Regions from separate parts of the Paenibacillus sp. FSL W8-1187 genome, predicted to be linked through region 3. Evidence: riboswitches for the same ligand, from Rfam matches in the RefSeq annotation. Region 3 holds a riboswitch; each other region holds the start of a gene.
The links. Region 3 has a riboswitch for cyclic di-AMP ahead of NYE40_RS15975 (C40 family peptidase). Riboswitches for the same ligand answer to the same signal wherever they lie in the genome.
Positions count from the first base shown of each region.

Region 1: it holds a riboswitch for cyclic di-AMP, as region 3 does, so the genes downstream of both, NYE40_RS09940 (hypothetical protein) here and NYE40_RS15975 (C40 family peptidase) in region 3, are expected to answer to the same signal.
Region 2: it holds a riboswitch for cyclic di-AMP, as region 3 does, so the genes downstream of both, NYE40_RS01135 (C40 family peptidase) here and NYE40_RS15975 (C40 family peptidase) in region 3, are expected to answer to the same signal.

Region 1 covers NZ_CP150181.1:2,330,210-2,334,827, forward strand. Annotated here, with positions in the region: gene NYE40_RS09930 (NAD(P)/FAD-dependent oxidoreductase) at 1-106, shown strand, start outside; gene NYE40_RS09935 (universal stress protein) at 204-860, opposite strand; cyclic di-AMP (ydaO/yuaA leader) riboswitch at 1,189-1,387, shown strand; gene NYE40_RS09940 (hypothetical protein) at 1,550-1,987, shown strand; gene kdpA (potassium-transporting ATPase subunit KdpA) at 2,193-3,860, shown strand; gene kdpB (potassium-transporting ATPase subunit KdpB) at 3,891-4,618, shown strand, end outside.
Region 2 covers NZ_CP150181.1:238,673-243,290, forward strand. Annotated here, with positions in the region: gene NYE40_RS01125 (M15 family metallopeptidase) at 1-546, opposite strand, end outside; gene NYE40_RS01130 (deoxyribodipyrimidine photo-lyase) at 596-2,107, opposite strand; gene NYE40_RS01135 (C40 family peptidase) at 2,240-2,743, opposite strand; cyclic di-AMP (ydaO/yuaA leader) riboswitch at 2,749-2,907, opposite strand; gene NYE40_RS01140 (hypothetical protein) at 3,143-3,370, opposite strand; gene NYE40_RS01145 (hypothetical protein) at 3,624-4,472, opposite strand; gene NYE40_RS01150 (M1 family metallopeptidase) at 4,501-4,618, opposite strand, start outside.
Region 3 covers NZ_CP150181.1:3,676,415-3,681,032, forward strand. Annotated here, with positions in the region: gene NYE40_RS15965 (LacI family DNA-binding transcriptional regulator) at 48-1,058, shown strand; gene fosB (metallothiol transferase FosB) at 1,314-1,736, opposite strand; gene NYE40_RS15975 (C40 family peptidase) at 1,836-2,327, opposite strand; cyclic di-AMP (ydaO/yuaA leader) riboswitch at 2,332-2,465, opposite strand; gene NYE40_RS15980 (glycosyl hydrolase family 18 protein) at 2,779-4,089, shown strand; gene NYE40_RS15985 (AraC family transcriptional regulator) at 4,315-4,618, shown strand, end outside.

The sequences.
Region 1 (4,618 bases), 1.3 Mb from region 3:
GGAGGTCGCGGGCGGGCTGTTCCTCGACGATCGCGAGCGGATTCTGGATCAGTTCTACCGGTACGACGAGCTGGAGTTCACGGGCTGGATGGATTCGTTAAGCTGATCTTACGCCCGGCGACCCGGTCTGCCAAATAAAAATCGCGTAAAAACGTCTCCTTAGGGCGTGTTTGCAATCCCGCTTCGGGTTATGCAAACACGCCCTAGCTTCTGCTCCGCCAGAAGGCCGGGAATTCGGGATCGACGACGGCGCCGTGACGCACCTTGAAGGCGCGGCTGCGGCTGCTGCCGTCCTTGAGCTTCAGCAGGCCATGCTCGAACTCGGTATCGCGGCTGCGGAAAAAGACGCCGGAGCATCCATTCTTGTCCAAGGTCCTCTGGATGACGTAGCCGCCGTCCCGCGCGGCGACCGCGACGCGGACGCCGCGCTCATGGGTCCGCTCCAGCTCCTCGTCCAGCCGCTGCACGGCGACGACATGCAGATCGGTCTGGCCGATCCGGCGCAGCAGCGCGTCGACGAAGGAGCCGTGGAACCGCTCCTCCCAGCGCGTCGGCACGGGCTGGCCGACGACGATCTGCGTCATGCGCTCGATCATCGCCGTATGCGCGATCACGTCGACGGCCTTGCGGCCTGCGGACGGCACCGCCCGGAATTCCGCGCCTGCTTCGGCCGCGGCCTCGCGCCAGACGCGCTGCCATTCCTCCTGCGCCGAGCCGGGCGCCGCCTCGACGTCCGACACCACGCTCAGGACGACCAAGCGGCTGCCCGCCGCCGCGGCAAGCTCGGCGCCGCGGCGGATGAGGCGCTCTCCGTGCGGGCCGTACGACAGGCAGACGAGGATGTGTTCCGATTTGGGCATGGCAATTGCTCCTTCGCTTTTTTTTGCTGCTCATCCTACGCGACGAGAGGGCGGTCTGTAAAAGGCGGCGCAGGCGGAATTCAGCCGTCCCGCTTCATGTAAGCGCGACCATCGCCTTCGTTTGCCGAGAATGAAATCGGCGATGGAGGCGGGTTTTTGGCATGCGTCGAGATGAATTCGAGAGAATGAGCGAGATTCAGAGAGAGAAATGGAGATCGATCGGCCTTTCTTGCTCGACAAGCGCGATCGCGGCCGGATTTTCGCCGCTGGCCCGGCTTTACTTTCCGAAAAGTCCGGGTGTAAGATTCGTCTCAGCTAGCCAGACCAGCTTTTGACAACGCTGAGTTTCCGAAATGGAAAACGGGGGAACCAAGCGGAGCCTGCGGCCGCCGATGTGAGAGTCGGCCGCCGCGGCTCCAGGGGTGAATCCTGGGGGAGCGGATCCATGGAATCCGTCTCCCTCGGGTAGGGCGACTCTCACCGTCCGAATCCGACAGCTAACCTCGTAAGCGCAGGAGGCGGCGCGCGCCATAGCGCGCCGTGCTCCGATCGGGAGAGAGGATGATGACGCTTGTGATCTGACCAAGACCACAGGGGCCGCTGCCTCTGTGGTTTTTTGCGCGCTTTTTTCCAAAGCGGATCCCGGTCCGCAGCCGTCCGCCGCCCTCGCCACCCGAAGGAGAACCACCATGGATCTCGATCCCGAAACGATACTCGTCTCGCCGGCCACAGCGGCCGGCGAACGCTTCCTGATGCAGCTGAAGCGCATGCGGATTCCTTGCGCCGCAGTCGTCAACAGCCGCCGCGAAAGGCAGCGGCTGGAGCGCCTCGGCTTAGGTCGAATCATGCAAATCGATACGGCCGAAAAGGACCGCAATCCGGCGCCTGAATGCCGATGCGGCAACGTCTACCTGTTCGAGAGCAGCCTCGCTCTCTGCTGCCGCTATGTGCAGATTTTCCGCGGCTGGACCGGCCGCAGCATCTTCGTCGTCACGCAAGGCCGCGGCTCGGGCGGCGTCTACAAGTCGCTCGGAGCGGATTATGTCATTCATACAAACGGGCAGGACGTCTTTTACCTCATTCAGGACGAAGCCCGCCAAGACAAGGAAAAGGAGCCATTCACATGATGGATATCGGCATGCTCGCCTTGCTGATCGGATTGACCGCCGCGATGCTCGGCCTGCTCGCCTGGTGCGGCAAGCAGGCGCAGGAAGGACGCGAGGAACGATGATCGCGCTCCTGTGGGTTGTCGTCGCGGCCGTGTTCCTCTACCTCGTCTACGTCTTACTTCACCCCGACCAATTCTGACCCAAGAAGGAGCCACCTCCCATGATGGCAGGACTATCCATCGCAATCACGCTGCTGCTCGTGCTGCTGCTGGCCAAGCCGGCGGGGCTGTATCTCTATCGGGCCTACAGCCTGGAGCCGACCGGCCTCGACCGCGTCTTCGGCCCGGCGGAGCGGCTGATCTACCGCCTCGGGGGCATCCGCCCCGGAAGCCAGAGCTGGAAAGCCTACGCCGCGGCGCTGATCGTCAGCAACGGCGTCATGCTGCTGCTCGTCTACGCCGTCTTCCGCACGCAAGCCTATCTCCCGCTCAATCCGAGCGGGATCGCGAACATGGAGCCGCGGCTCGCGTTCAACACGACGATCAGCTTCATGACCAATACGAACCTGCAGCATTACAGCGGCGAAAGCGGCTTATCCTATCTGTCCCAAATGATCGCGATCGTGTTCATGATGTTCGTCTCGCCGGCGACGGGGCTGTGCGCGGCGATGGCGTTCATGAGAGGGCTGGCCGGCAAGCCGATGGGCCATTTCTTCGTCGATCTCGTGCGCTCGATCACGCGGGTGTTGCTGCCGATCGCTTTTGTGCTGGCGCTCGTCTTCGTCGCGCTCGGCGTGCCGCAGACGCTGGAGCCGTCTGCCGCTGCGCAGACGCTGGAGGGCGGGGAGCAGACGATCGCGCGCGGTCCGGTCGCCTCGCTGCTCGCCATCAAGGAGCTCGGCAACAACGGTGGCGGCCATATGGGCGTCAACTCCGCGCATCCGTTCGAAAACCCCGACGCGATCAGCAACCTATTGCAGATGCTGCTCATGCTGCTCGTGCCGACGGCGCTGCCGTTCGCGTACGGCAAGCTCGTCGGCAATCCGAAGCAGGGGCGGGTGCTGTTCGTCTCCATGGCGCTGCTGTTCGTCGTCATGCTGGGCGTCTCGCTGACGGCCGAGCAGGAGGCGAACCCCGCGATCGCGGCGCTCGGCTATGATTCCGGCCAAGGAAGCATGGAAGGAAAGGAAACCCGCTTCGGCGTGCCGCAATCCGCGCTCTATTCAGTCGTGACGACCGCCTCCGAAACCGGCGCCGTCAACTCGATGCACGACTCGTTCACGCCGCTCGGCGGCATGGTGCCGCTCATGAACATGATGCTGAACACCGTGTTCGGCGGCTCCGGCGTCGGCCTCATGAACGTGCTGCTGTACGCGCTGATGGCGGTGTTTCTCTCCGGCCTGATGGTCGGCCGGACGCCGGAGTTTCTCGGCAAGAAGCTGGAGGGTCGCGAAATGAAGCTGATCGCGCTGACGCTGCTCGTGCAGCCGGCGCTCATCCTGCTGCCGACGGCCGCCGCTCTTTATGCTTATCCCGATACGATCTCGAACCCGGGCTACCATGGCCTTACCCAGGCGCTCTACGAGTTCACGTCGTCCGCGGCCAACAACGGCTCCGGCTTCGAGGGACTAGGCGACAATACGCCGTTCTGGAACCTCAGCACCGGCATCGTCATGTACCTGGGGCGGTACGTCTCCATCATCACGCTGCTTGCGGTCGCGGGCTCGCTCGCCGCCAAAAAGGCCGTGCCGGAGACGATCGGCACGTTCCGCACCGATTCGGCTACGTTCGGCGCCGTCTTTCTCGGCACCGTGCTCATCGTCGGCGCGCTGACGTACTTCCCGAGCCTCGTGCTGGGGCCGATCGCCGAGCAGCTGACGCTGAAGCCATAGCCGAACGGACAGAAAAGAGGAGAGCTAGCCATGAGCCAAAATAGATCGACGCTTGGCGGACCGATCGTCCGCCAGGCTCTGAAGGAATCGGTCCTGAAGCTGGATCCGCGGGTGATGGTCCGCAACCCGGTCATGTTCGTCGTCGAGATCGGCTTCGCCGTCACGCTGCTGCTCGCCGTCGTCCCGGATGCGTTCGGGGGCGGCACGCCGGCCTGGTTCAACGTCGTCGTCGCCGCGATCCTGCTGGTGACGCTGCTGTTCGCGAACTTCGCGGAGGCGCTGGCGGAAGGCCGCGGCAAGGCGCAGGCCGACTCGCTCAAGCGCTCCAAGCGCGACGTCGTCGCCTTCCGCGAGAGCGGCTCGGCGGGCCTCAAGGAGGTGCCGGCGAGCGAGCTGCGCAAGGGCGATGTCGTGCGCGTCGAGGCCGGCCAGTGGATTCCCGGCGACGGCGAGGTCATCGAGGGACTCGCGTCCGTCGACGAGTCCGCGATCACCGGCGAGTCCGCTCCGGTCATCAAGGAGGCGGGAGGCGACTTCTCCTCCGTCACCGGAGGGACCAAGGTGCTCAGCGACTCGATCCGCGTCCGCATGACGAGCGATCCGGGCGAGTCGTTCCTCGACCGCATGATCGCTCTCGTCGAGGGAGCGAAGCGGCAGAAGACGCCGAACGAGATCGCGCTCAGCACGGTGCTGACGAGCTTGACGCTTATTTTCCTGATGGTCGTGGCGAGCCTGCCGTTCCTCGGGGGCTTCCTCGG
Region 2 (4,618 bases), 2.2 Mb from region 3:
GTCGCCGCCCCAGCTGAAGCCGAGCCGCTTGGCCATGTCGGCGACCTCGAGCCAGTCGGCCCGGCCGTTCTTGTTGCCGTCGTACTCCATGTCCCAGATGATGTCGCCGGAGCGGTCCTTCAGGGCGAAGTCGATCGCGAGCCCGTAGTTGTGGAACGACTCGCCGCCCTTGGCATGGGTGACGATGCGGCCCTCGCGATCCCGTCCCTGGGCGTAGATCTCGTCCTGCTCGGCCTCGCTGCGGAAGCCGTCAGTGAACACGACGGCGATGCCGGCGGCCTTCGCCTGGGCGGTGAGCCGCTCGCTCGCCGCCCGAACCTCGGGATGCAGGCCGGCGACGGGCGGCACGTCGCGGTACAGGCCTTGCGGCACGATCTTGTCGAACGCCCGCGGCAGCTCCAGCTTGAGCAGGGCGAGCGTCCCGGCGGCCAGTCCGGCGACGATGAGCAGCCCGCCCAGCGGGCTCCGCTTGCGTCGCGGCTTGCGCCGGACGGCGGCGCGGGCGTCTGCCCGGGCGGGGGCTGGTGTCGGTCGAGGCATTCCCATGTGCGTCTCCTTCGCTGGCGTAGTCTTGGTTGCGCCTTGTCTATGTGTTCTAATGAAGACGATCGAGCGGGCGGGAAGGCTTCGCGAGCAGCCGCTTGTACGTCTCGATGGCGCGGGCGCGCGACGCCTTGAGGTCGACGACCGCCTGCGGCGAAGGCTCGTGCACGGCGGCGGCGGACCATCCGGCCCGCTCGGGCAGCCAGCGCCGGATGTAGGCGCCGTCCGGATCCCAGCGCTTGGACTGGACGACCGGATTCATGATGCGGAAGTACGGAGCGGCGTCGAAGCCGAGCGAGCTGCTCCACAGCCAGCCGCCGCGGTTCAGCGTAGCGTCGTAGTCGAGCAGCTGCTCGCGGAACCATCGCTCTCCCGCCGTGAACGGCGCCAGCAGGTTTTTGCACAGGAACATCGCCGCGATCATGCGCAGCCGGTTCGGCAGCTCGCCGGTCGTCCGCAGCTGCGTCATCGCCGCGTCGATGAGCGGGATGCCGGTGCGGCCTTGCCGCCATGCCTCCGCATGCCGCTCCGTCAGGCCGGACAGGTCGACCTGCTCCTCATAGCGGAAAAAGTCCGCGTCGAACCGCGCCTGGTACAGGTAGAACTCCCGCCAGGCGAGCTGGCGGATCCAGCTCTCCGCGCCGGAGCGCGCCGCCGCGGCCGACGGATCGCGCGGCGCGGAGCCCGGGCCTTCGCCGCTGCCCGGCAGCGCCAGCTCGAGCTGGCCCGCGGCGTCCGCCCGCCAGTCGGCCGCTCCGCCGAAGGCAAGCGGCTCGCGCCCGTCCTCGGTCCGGGCGGCATCCAGGGCGAGGCCGTAGGCGCGCCGGGCCGACAGCGCGCCGACGTTCAGCCAGCGCGAGAGGCCGCTCCCGGCATCCAGCGCGTAGCGGTCGCGCAGCTCCTCGTACGCCTGCAGGCTGCCGCCGAGGAACCGCTCCAGCTGCCGCTCGGGCCGCTCGTCCTCCGGCACGGGGGCCGCGAGCAGGCCGGCCAGCTCGCCCGGCACGCTCCAGCTGCCGCCGCCGGAGAGCCGGGCGATCGGCAGGCCGCCGGCAGCGACGGCCGGAGGCGGCGCGAGCCGCGAGCGGACATAACCGTTCCACGCCCGGTAGAACGGCGTGAACACGCGGTACGGCTCTTTTCTTCCCGTCTGCTCCTGGAATGCGTCCAGATCGGCGAGCGGCACGTCCTCCAGCGCCGTCCAGCGCACGCCCCGGCTGCGGCAGACGGCGGCGAGCCGCTCGTCCCGCCGCCGCGCATAAGGCGTATGGTCGGCGGTGACGACGACCTCGCGGATCGGCTCCCGCTCGAGCAGCTCGTCCAGCACGAGGGCGGGATTGCCGTGCAGCAGCTGCAGCTCGGCTCCTTGCGCCGCATAATCCCGCAGCAGCAGACCGGCCGCCCGCAGGAAATGCCGTCCGGGATGGGACTCGGCGCGGCCGTCCCCGAGCTGCGCCGGGTCGAGGATCAGCGCATGGATGCCCGGCATGCCAAGGCTGGCGGCGTAGTCGAACGCGCGCAGATCGCCCGCTCGGAGATCCTTGCGGTGGATGAACAGATACATGTCCTTGCCTCCTTGGATCGGCCGCGGCCGATCATGCTCTTTCCGTACTACCCTGCCGGAATGCAAACAAACCGCAGCAGGCGCTCCGAGGGGAGGCTTGCTGCGGTCTGCTCGTCCGACTTCGAAAGGCTTTTAATCGACGTCCGGACCGCCGTCCGGCTGGTCGGCAGCGTCGTCCGCGTACTTCTCGAACGTCTTTTCGTCCATGACGCGGCGGGCGGACATATAGCGCTTGGCGTAGTAGGACTCGCTCAGCTCGCTGATCGTCACGCCTCGGCTTGAGGAAGCGTGAGCGAACTTGCCGTCGCCGACGTAGACGCCCACATGGGAGACGCCCTTGCCGCTCGTATTGAAGAACACGAGATCTCCCGCCTTCAGGTCGTCTTTGGCGACCTTCTTGCCCATGGCCGATTGAGCCGCGGACGAGTGGGGGAGCGTGATCTTGAACTGCTTGAACACGTAGGACGTGAAGCCCGAGCAGTCGAAGCCTTTCGAGGTGGTGCCCGCCGACTTGTACGGCGTGCCGATGACGTCGCTGATGACGCCGTCCATTTTGGATCCTGCCGATGCGCTTTGCGCGCCTGCCGAGAACAGCAGGGCAAGTCCGAGTGCGATTGCTGCGGCTTTCTTCTTCAAAGCTGAAGTGCTCCTTCCAGAGCCTACGAGGTTAGCTGTGGGGTTCGGTTGAAGGTTCCCTATGATTTCTCGGCCTTCCTGCCTTGCGGCGAGGAGGGCGAAATCAATTCACCCTGAGATGGTTCCCCCGTTTCCATAGTCATGGAACTCGGCATGTTTGAACTGCTTCTGGAAGTGGTATTCTTTTCTTTAAGCTATTTTCCTCCCTTTCCCGACATTTTCTCATAATTCTCATGTTGAAAGAGACAAATGACAGCGCTTGCTTCGGGGGCTGGAGTCGAATCGACGCCTCTGCCGGCGGGCCGCTTCGGCTCTGCCGCATCGAAAAAAAGCGCCCCTCGCGAGGGGCGCTTTTGCGGTCGGCGCGTCGTTCGCGCCGGAGCGATCCGAATCGGGGGATCAGGCCGTGTACAGCGAGTTTTCCATCAACGTGAGCAGCTTCGTGCGCATGCCCATCAGGCGGGTCAGCGCGGCCTCGCTGAGGTCGAGCCCTTCCGGGCGCAGGCGGGCGTGCTCGCTCTGCAGGGCTTCCAGCTCCTGCGCGTTCCGGTAGGCGCCGGCGCGGTCCAGCAGATCGCCGGTCGCTTGATGCAGCTGCTCGTAGTAGGCGTAGATTTTTTCGGTCATGGTCAATCTTTCCTCTCTCTCTAAAATGAAACTCTCCTCTAGCATGTCCTGCATTCGATGGCTTCTATGCTCCATTAAAGCTGCGGATGATGATCGTACGATCATCGGCAGATGAAGGTTTGGTGTTCGCGGGGCGGTGCCGGGGCGGCGCTGCGCGGCCGGCCTGGATGTTATATACACCGCATTCGGGTCCGAAAAACAAGACAAAATTGTCAGAGAATTTACACAATTATAGGATGGACATTCGGATTTGTCAACTAACCTGACGTCCTCCGGCATCTGGCTTGTCGGACCAGCAGCTGTACTGCGCGGAGAGGATCCAGACGTCGATCAGCGTGCGGACGAAATGATACCCTTGCTGGATGACGATGGCGGCAAGGCCGGCCCAGGCCATCGCCCCAGCGCTGACGCCGGCTTGCAGCAGGCCCGACAGCAGCAGCAGGACGAGGCTGACGCCTGCCAGCGGCAGCAGGCGGCGCAGCGCCTGGCGGAAGCTCGCCCCTGCGCCCAGGCCGCTTGCCGCGCCGAACTGCAGGCTGAGGATCAGCACATGGAGCAGTCCGATCCAGAGCAGCCACGCTCCGGCCCAGGGCAGCGCGTCCGCGGCCAGCTGCGGCAGCGAGCTGTAGTGCTGGAAGCGTTGGAAGCCCTCCCGCGCAAGCCAGACGGCCGGAGCGAGCGCGAGCGTCAGCTCGGCGGCAGCGAGCAGGATGAACGGCTTCCAGCAGACGCGGATGCCCTCGAGGAAGCGCGTGCCTCCTTCGGCTCCGGATTCCGCGGCATGCCGCACGGAGTAGGCGAGTCCGGCGCTCAGCAGCGGACCGAGCAGCAGGCGGGCGAGCAGCAGTCCGCCCAGCAGCCACAGATACGGATGGGCCAGATCCGTCTTGAGCAGCCGGAACTGCGACTCCGCCCAGAAGATCGCGTCTGCGCCGGTGGCGGCTCCGTCCGCCCCGGGATAGCGCTGCACGAGCGGGCGCACGACGGAGTCGACGAGCCGGTACAGGAAGAAGCCCCACAGCAGCCGGTACAGGAACAGGAAGGCGGCGATCGGCAGATGCTTGACAGTCAGCCCCCAGCCTTGCTTGAGATAGGTGGACACGGGATCACGCTCCTTTCTTCCGCCGCCCTCACCAGGCGAACGCTCCTGCGAGCCATTCCAGCGCCTTGACGATGCCGAGGCTGATCCGCACCCGCTGGTCCGCCGGCGCCTCGGCGCGCAGGAAGTTGTTGATCTGCCGGTTGTCC
Region 3 (4,618 bases):
ATTGGCTACAATGATTGCAGCTTGTAAAAAGGGAACGGGGGAGCTTCATGGTCACCATCTACGACATCGCCCGCGTGGCCGGCGTCTCCGCCATGACAGTGTCGCGGGTCATCAACGATACCGGCCGGATCAGCGAAGCGACGAGAAAGCGGGTCCGGCAGGTGATGGAGGAGCTGCAGTACGTGCCGAACTCCAACGCCCGCAGCCTCGTCCTGCAGAAGACGAACATCCTCTCCCTGCTCATCGCCGACATCGCCAACCCGTTTTATACGACGCTGGCGCGGGGGGCGGAGGATGCGGCCAAGCGGCTCGGCTATCGGCTGCTGTTCGGCAACAGCGACGAGGATTACGGCAAGGAAAAGGACTATGTGGACATGATCCTCTCCACGCGCGTGGACGGCGTGCTGTTCGCTCCGGCCGGCGACGGCTCCGCCCCGCATCTGCGGCTGCTGGAGCAGCACCGCATTCCCTATGTGCTGCTCGACCGGGACGTGCCCGGCATCCAGGCGGACCGCATCCTCGGCGAAAGCCGCGACGGGGCGCGCCGGCTCGTCGAGCATCTGATCGGACTCGGCCACGAGCGCATCGCGCTGGTGAACGGATCGGAGGACGTCTCCACCGCGCGCGAGCGCCATGCGGGCTATCGGGACGCGCTCAAGCTGAACGACCTCCCGTATGACGAGACGCTCGTCCGCCATCTCGACTATTCGGACGGCTTCAATCCGAGCGATCTCGACCCACTGCTGGCGTTGAGCTCCCCGCCGACGGCCATTTTTGCCGCCAACAACTTCCTCGCGCTCGGCGTCATCCAGTCGCTGCGCGAGCGCGGCCTGGCTGTGCCGGACGATCTGTCGGTCGTCTGCTTCGACGATCTCGGCTTCGCCAGCATTTTGAGTCCGTTCCTGACGGTGGCCGCGCAGCCGGCCTATCAGTTCGGCGCGCTCGGCCTGGAGCGCCTCGTCGACCGGATCGAAAACGGCGACGGCAGCGGCCCGCGCACGCTCATCCTGCCGGCGGAGCTGATCGTGCGCTCGTCGAGCCGCAAGCGAGAGCGATGAAAGCAGCTGCGCGGTAGGCCTGGAGCCTGGAGCGGCGCTGCCGTTCGCGAATCCGAGCGGCGAGAAGCCGCGGCTCTGCCGTTCGCGAACCCGAGGAGCGAGAGGCTGCGGCGCCAGAGGCGGCCATGCGACAAGGGGCTGTCCCGACGTCCGTTTCACGGATGCCGGGACAGCCCCTTGTTCCTTTCTGTCCGCGAGCGAGGCTTCTAAGCGCTAACGAAACGACTGCGCGGGCCTATGAGCCATGCGGAGCCTCTAGTCAAAAAACTCCATATGCGGCTTGGTCTGGCGATAATAGGCCATCCGGTCCGCCAGCGTGCCGGTATGGAATTCGAACTTGTGGCCGTCGGGGTCTGCGAAGTAGACCGAGCGCCGGTCACGCTCGTCCCGCTCCCGTCCCGGCAAGATGTCCGCGCCGATGCGCCGCAGCCGGGACACCGCCTCGTCGAACTCCTCCTCTTTAATGGAAAAGGCGATATGCGTATAAGACAGACGGATCTCCTCGCGCGGGAGATCCTTTTCTTCGTTCAAGGCGAGCCACAGACCGTCCAGATCGAAATAAGCGGTCGACCGTCCGCGCACGAGCAGCTTCGCGCCGAACGCCTCCCGATAGAACGCGATCGACCGCTCCAGCGACGAGACGCTGAACAGCAGATGATTAAGGCCTTGCAGCTTCATGATGGACTCCTCCTCCTCCTGTATCGCCAACGGCTCCCCTGCGGGTCCGGATGCAAAAAGTCCCGGCAGCCCAAGCTGCCGGGACTTCAACGACCATGCTTATTCTTCGCCGGCGACGTCCTCGCCGTCGTCCTCGCCGATCATCTTGCTGTAGTCCTCGCCGGTGACGACGCGGCGGGCGGTGACGTACCGCTTGGCGTAGTAGGAATCGCTCAGCTTCGTGTAGCGCACGCCCTTGCTGGAGGCGTGGGCGAACTTGCCGTCGCCGACGTAGATGCCGGCATGCGAGATGCCGCGGCCGCTCGTATTGAAGAAGACGAGATCGCCGGGACGAAGATCGTCCTTGTCCACTTTGGAGCCGACCTGAGCCTGCGACTTGGACGTGCGGGGCAGCTTGACGTCGAACTGGTTGAAAATATGGCGGACGAAGCCGGAGCAGTCGAAGCCGGCTGTCGTCGTGCCGCCGTATTTGTAAGGCGTGCCGATGACTTTTTTGATCGCGCTGTCGAGATCCGGCGTATTCGCGAACGCGCTGCTGCTGAACGTCAGAAGCAGAACCAGGCCAAGCATGGACAGGATGACTTTCTTCACAAGTTGCTTCTCCCTTCGGATGCCTACGAAGTTAGCTGTGGGTTCGGTTGAAGGTTCCCTAGAATCCTCTCTTGCAAGATTCATTCACCCGGTATGGTTCCCCCGTTTTTCTTCTCGAAAATTCGGCATGATGATTCATCATTTTTATTAAAGGTTAATATTCGTAGTTTTTTGTCGAATCCCTGCCCGGGAAATATTAGAAGTCCCTCATCAAATCCCTTACTTTTCTCATAAATCAGCCTAGGCCCTTCTGCTCATATCATCGAATGGACGCGATTTTCGCCCCTGTCCTCCTGCCCAGAGGAAGAAATGGATATTTCCCCCTGCCATTCTGAGAAACTATCCTTTAAGCGTTATGAATTTAATAGGATAATAGTGGAACTCTTCGAGTGAAAGGAGGCCGCCTGCCGAATTCCGCTTTTTTATCCTACTTTTGAAAAGGAGGACTTTCATGTCCGCAAAATCCCGCACTTCCACCCCCCGCTTCCAGGCTTTGCGCGCGCTGCTGCTCGCCGTGTTCCTGATCGGCTCGATCGTGCCGGGCTCGCTCGCCGTCCGCACCGCCCATGCCGCCGATGCCTGCACCGGCGTCTCCGCCTGGTCGGCCTCGGCGATCTACACCGCGGGCCAGAAAGCCGTGTACAGCAGCACGCTGTACGAAGCGAAGTGGTGGACGACGAACGAGCGCCCCGACCTGTCCGGCCCATGGGGCGCATGGAAATCGCTCGGCGCCTGCTCGTCCGCTCCGACTCCGACGCCGACTCCGACCAAGACGCCTTCGCCTAGCGCGACGCCGACTCCGACGCCCGGCGCTCCGGGCGGCAAGATTACCGGCGCCTACGTCGCCGACTGGCATTTCCCGAACGTGAGCACCGTGCCGGCCGAAAAGCTGACGCATGTGTTCTACGCCTTCGCCGACGTGGCCAACAACGGCGTGAGCGGCGGCGACGCCTCCAAGCTCGCCCAGCTGACGACGCTGCGCAGCAAAAATCCGAGCCTGAAGGTGCTCGTCTCCGTCGGCGGCTGGGGCCGCTCGCAAGGCTTCGCCGGCGCGGCCTCGACCGACGCCAGCCGGACGGCGTTCGCGAACAGCGCCCTTTCCTACATCCGCGCCAACAAGCTGGACGGCGTCGACATCGACTGGGAATACCCGGCCGCCGGCGACAAGCAGAACTATACGCTGTTCATCCAAAAGCTCCGTTCGGTGCTTGACGCAGGCAGCGCAGCGGACGGCCGAGGCAGCAACAAGTACCAGCTGACCGCCGCCGTAGGCGCTTCGGACTACGGCCTCGGCAACATCGACATCGCCGCCGTGCAGCCGTCGTTCGACTTCCTGAACGTGATGACCTACGACATGCAGGCCGGCTCGGGCACGCATCATACGGCGCTTTACAACTCCTCGCGCGCCAGCTACAGCGTCGACACCGCCGTCAAGCTGCTCAAGAGCAAGGGGCTGCCCGCGTCCAAGCTGGTCATCGGCGGCGCGTTCTACTCCCACGGCACGGCCGACTATACGTACGACGAGCTCAAGGCCGGCTTCATCAACAAAAACGGCTGGACGCGCCAATGGGACGATGCGGCCAAGGCTCCGTATCTGACGAACAGCGGCGGCGGCTTCCTCAGCTACGACGACACGCAGTCGCTAGCCGAAAAGGTCAAGTACCTGAAAGCGAACAGCCTCGCGGGCATCATGTTCTGGGAGTACGGGCAGAACTTGGACGGCGAGCTGCTGGGAGCGATCCACACGGCGCTGAATTCCTGACCGCCTCGCCCGGCATGACGGCAGGCGCGGAGAAATGCCGCTGGTCCAAACGGACCTGCGGCATTTTCGCCTTTTCGCCTGCCGCGGCTCGCTTGACGCGCGGACGCATCGTCTCCGGCGGCTTGCCGCCGCTCGTTTTTCTCCCAAGCGCCTACCGCAGGTGGACAGCGCCGCCCGTCCGCTTTACGATGGATTCATTCAGCATGGAGGAAGGGACGGGCGCATATGGCGAGAAACGAGGGCTACGGCATCTACGGGTTCCGCTTCCAGGAGAGCGCGGAGCTGCCGCTTTGCAGCCTGTTCGCGGTCGGCCGTGAGGCGATCGACTCGACGGACTACGACTGGGACGGGGAGAAGAGGACCGACGGCCCGCTCCTGCTTTTCCAATATACGACGAGCGGCGAAGGAATCTACGAGAGCGGCGGCGAACGCCGGCTGGCGGCGGGAGAAGCGTTCATGACGGAAATTCCCGGGCGTCACCGCTACCGCTATCCGGGAGGAAAGGAGCCGTGGGAGTTCTATTTCGTTC